Regions from separate parts of the Streptomyces sp. NPDC048018 genome, predicted to be linked through region 2. Evidence: riboswitches for the same ligand, from Rfam matches in the RefSeq annotation. Region 2 holds a riboswitch; the other holds the start of a gene.
The links. Region 2 has a riboswitch for thiamine pyrophosphate ahead of thiO (glycine oxidase ThiO). Riboswitches for the same ligand answer to the same signal wherever they lie in the genome.

Region 1 (2,190 bases), on a different contig from region 2:
GTTGCCGCGGCGCGTCCGGCTGCACGATCTCGGTGAAGGTGCGGCCCTTCTCCGGGCCGGTGGTGACCGTGACGGTCGCCTTCTCGCACTGCCCCTGCTGCCCGTTCACCGCCTCGCGTCCCTCCGGGGTGGAGGTGTCGCCGGTCGGCGGGACCTGGGCGGCGTTCACGTCCTTGCAGTCGACGTGCTGGACGGCGGTGACCCTGCCCTGCTCGGTCTGCCGGTCGAAGCCGACCCCCGTGCGCTGGTGCCCCGGGGTGCTCCCCGGCCACAGCACCAGCAGCCCGACGACGACGGCGGTCGCGAAGGGGATGAGGACCGCGGCGATGACCTTGCGCAGATGCCGGGAGACGGGCGCGGCGGGCCCGTGGCTGTGCGTGTGACCGTGCCCGTGGCTCCCGCTCCCCCCACCGCCGCCTCCGTGGCCCGGCCCGTCGGAACGGTCCTCGCGGCCCGGTCCCGGCCCGTTCGGGTCCCGGTCCACGAGGCCCTGACCAGGCCCGTGGTCGTGCCCGTGGGGGTGCCCGTGGCCGTGCGGTTCGTGGGGCTGATGCGTCGAAGTCACCGACCGATCATCGCAAGAACAGCCGGGGGCCCACTGTTCAGCACGCCAGAGAGGGCGCTAGCGTGGTGGCACCTTTGCACACGCGGGAGCTCGGAGCACCGGGCTGAGAGGGCGCTGATCACCGTACGCGCGTACCGATGTACGTACGGGAGGAGGCTGCGCCGACCGCCGAACCTGTTACCGGGTAATGCCGGCGTAGGGAGATTCGGTCTTATGACCATTCAGGATGCACGCACGCCTGCCTCCGACCAGACGGACGCCCCGAACGGCCGGGGCGAGCGCACGCCGGGCTGGCACAAGGGATACGTCGAGGGCTCCCGCCCCGACATCCGGGTGCCCGTCCGTCAGGTGCACCTCACCAACGGCAAGGACGTGACGCTGTACGACACGTCCGGTCCGTACACCGACCCCACCATCGACACCGACGTCCGGCGCGGCCTGCCGCCCCTGCGCGAGAACTGGATCATCGCGCGAGGCGACACCGAGGAGTACCCGGGGCGTCCCGTCCGTCCCGAGGACGACGGCATCAAGCACACCGCGCCGCGCGGAGGCGGGCTGAAGAACCTCGACGCGGTCTTCCCGGGCCGCCCGCGGCTGCCCCGCAAGGGCCGCGACGGGCAGGCCGTCACGCAGCTCGCGTACGCCCGGCGTGGCGAGATCACGCCGGAGATGGAGTACGTCGCGATCCGCGAGAACGTCTCCCCCGAGGTCGTGCGGGAGGAGATCGCGGCCGGCCGCGCCGTGCTGCCGGCCAACGTGAACCACCCGGAGATCGAGCCGATGATCATCGGCAAGCGGTTCCTGGTGAAGGTCAACGCCAACATCGGCAACTCCGCCGTCACCTCCTCCATCGAGGAGGAGGTGGAGAAGATGACCTGGGCGACCAAGTGGGGCGCCGACACGGTCATGGACCTCTCCACCGGCCGCAACATCCACACCACCCGTGAGTGGGTGCTGCGCAACTCCCCCGTGCCGATCGGCACCGTGCCGCTCTACCAGGCCCTGGAGAAGGTCGACGGCAAGGCCGAGGAGCTCACCTGGGAGATCTACAAGGACACGGTGATCGAGCAGGCCGAGCAGGGCGTCGACTACATGACGGTGCACGCCGGCGTGCTGCTGCCGTACGTGCCGCTGACCGCCCGTCGCAAGACCGGCATCGTCTCGCGCGGTGGTTCGATCATGGCCGCGTGGTGCCTCGCGCACCACAAGGAGAACTTCCTCTACACGAACTTCGAGGAGCTCTGCGACATCCTCGCCGCGTACGACGTCACGTACTCGCTCGGCGACGGACTGCGGCCCGGGTCGATCGCGGACGCCAACGACGCGGCGCAGTTCGCCGAGCTGAAGACCCTCGGCGAGCTCAACACGATCGCCAAGCGCCACCACGTGCAGACCATGATCGAGGGCCCGGGTCACGTCCCGATGCACAAGATCAAGGAGAACATCGACCTCCAGCAGGAGATCTGCGAGGAGGCGCCGTTCTACACGCTCGGCCCGCTGACCACGGACGTCGCCCCGGCGTACGACCACATCACCTCGGGCATCGGTGCGGCGATGATCGCCTGGTGGGGCACCGCGATGCTCTGCTACGTCACGCCCAAGGAGCACCTGGGCCTGCCGAACAG
Region 2 (2,190 bases):
GGGGGAGCCCGGCCGCAGCCCGGCGCGGGTCTCGGTGAGCGGCAGTTCGGTGATGCCGGGCACCAGCTCGTGCGCGTCGCGCAGCAGCTCGTACATCCCGCCGGCGGTGACGGTGGTGTCCCAGCCGAGCTCCTCGCTGGTCGCGCCGACGACCAGCTCGCCGTTCTCGCGCGGCACGAGGTAGACGTGGCTGCCGCGGACGACCGCGCGGACGGTACGGGAGAGGAACGGCGCGTACGCGGGCGGCACCCGCAGCCGCAGCACCTGGCCCTTCACCGGCCGCACGGGCGGCACGACCTCCGCCGGCACGCCGTCGAGCCGGCCGCTCAGGCTGCCCGCGGCCAGCACCACCTGCTCCGCGGCCGGCTCGGTCCCGTCGGCCAGGAGCGCGCCGCGGGCCCGGTCCCGCACCACCGTCAGCCGCCGGGCCGGGGACCGGTGGAAGACCACGCCGGCCCGCTCGCAGGCCGCCACCAGGGCGTCGGCGAGGCGGCGCGGGTCGACCTGGTGGTCGCCGTCCACGCGCAGCCCGCCCCGTACGCCCGGAGCCAGCATGGGCTCCAGGCGGCGGCACTCGCGGCCGTTGAGCCACTCCGAGGCGAGCCCGCAGCGGGTCTGCAGGGCGTGCAGTTCCCGCAGATGGGCCCGGTCGTCGGCGTCGAGCGCGACGGCGAGGGTGCCGCAGGCGCGGTAGCCGACGTCGTGTCCGGTGGCCTCGGCGAGCTCGGCGGCGAAACCGGGGTAGCGGCGGGCCGACTCCAGATTGAGCCCGAGCAGGGTCTCCTCGCCGTAGTGGAGTTCGGTGACCGCGGCGAGCATGCCGGCCGCCACCCGGGCCGCCCCGCCGCCCGGTTCGGGGTCGGCCACGGCGGTGCGCAGTCCGCGCTGCGCGGCGCGCCAGGCCGTGACCAGGCCGATGACGCCGCCCCCGATGACGAGGACGTCGGATGTGGTGCGTGTACGCGACATGGGCGTCCAGCCCCTCCCTTCGCCGGCATGACCCGGATCAGGTTCGTACGGTCGGAGGCCGGACAGCCTCCCTCTCAGCCCGGTCGTCCGGGCTCCCGCGAGTGCTTTACGGCGGCCAGACTAGCCGCAGCGGACGGAGCGCCGCAGGATCCCCTCCTTCCTGACGGCCCGTCAGGTGCGTAAGGTGGGTGGGTGAGCGAGCGGAGGCGGACACAGGTGAGCGAGCAGCAGACCCCGGCGGACGAGCGGCGCACGCCGCGCCCGGCCGGGCGGCACGTCGTGATCGCGGGCGCCGGGATGGCGGGCGTCCAGACCGCCGTGGCCCTGCGCGAACAGGGCTTCGACGGCCCCGTCACCCTCATCGGCGCCGAGCCCCACCAGCCCTACGACCGCCCGCCGCTCTCCAAGGCCGTCCTCCTCGGCACGGCCGAGGGCTCCGCCTTCGACGTCGACTTCGAGGCCCTCGACCTCGACCTCCGCCTCGGCGTCGAGGTGACCCGCCTGCGCCCCGCCGACCGCGAGGTCGACACCGAGAGCGGCCCCGTCCCGTACGACACGCTCGTCGTCGCGACCGGCGCCCACCCGCTCACCCTGCCCGGCAGCGAGGGGGTCCCCGGAGTCCACCTGCTGCGCACCCTCGACGACGCCGCCCGGCTCAGGCCCGTCCTGGAGCGCCGCCACGACATCGTGGTCGTCGGCGCCGGGTGGATCGGCGCCGAGTTCGCCACCGCCGCCCGCCAGGCCGGCTGCGCCGTCACCGTCGTCGAGGCCGCCGGCCGTCCGCTCGCCGGCGCGCTGCCCGCCGAGGTCACCGCCCCCATGGGCGCCTGGTACGCGGAGAGCGGCGCCGAACTCCGCCTCCACGCGCGCGTGGAGCACGTCGAGGAGGGCCGCGTGGTCCTCACCGCCGACTCCACCGACTTCGGTGCCACCGGCGCGCCGCGCGAGCTGCCCGCCGACGCCGTCGTCGTCGGCATCGGCGCCCGCCCCGCCACCGGCTGGCTGGAGGACTCCGGCATCGCCCTGGACCCCAGCGGCGCGCTCACCGCCGACGACCGGCTGCGCACCTCGCTGCCCGACGTGTACGCCGTCGGCGACTGCGCCTCCTTCCCCTCCGCCCGCTACGGCGAGCGGCTCCTCGTCCACCACTGGGACAACGCCCTCCAGGGTCCCCGCACCGTCGCCGCCGACATCCTCGGCGCGGCCGTCGCGCCCTACGAC

Region 1: it holds a riboswitch for thiamine pyrophosphate, as region 2 does, so the genes downstream of both, thiC (phosphomethylpyrimidine synthase ThiC) here and thiO (glycine oxidase ThiO) in region 2, are expected to answer to the same signal.

The regions. Positions count from the first base shown of each region.
Region 1 is NZ_JBIDBK010000005.1:533,144-535,333, forward strand. It holds gene ACGF1Z_RS22355 (YibE/F family protein) at 1-565, opposite strand, end outside; TPP riboswitch at 638-784, shown strand; gene thiC (phosphomethylpyrimidine synthase ThiC) at 779-2,190, shown strand, end outside.
Region 2 is NZ_JBIDBK010000002.1:354,857-357,046, reverse strand. It holds gene thiO (glycine oxidase ThiO) at 1-969, opposite strand, end outside; TPP riboswitch at 967-1,078, opposite strand; gene ACGF1Z_RS07445 (NAD(P)/FAD-dependent oxidoreductase) at 1,186-2,190, shown strand, end outside.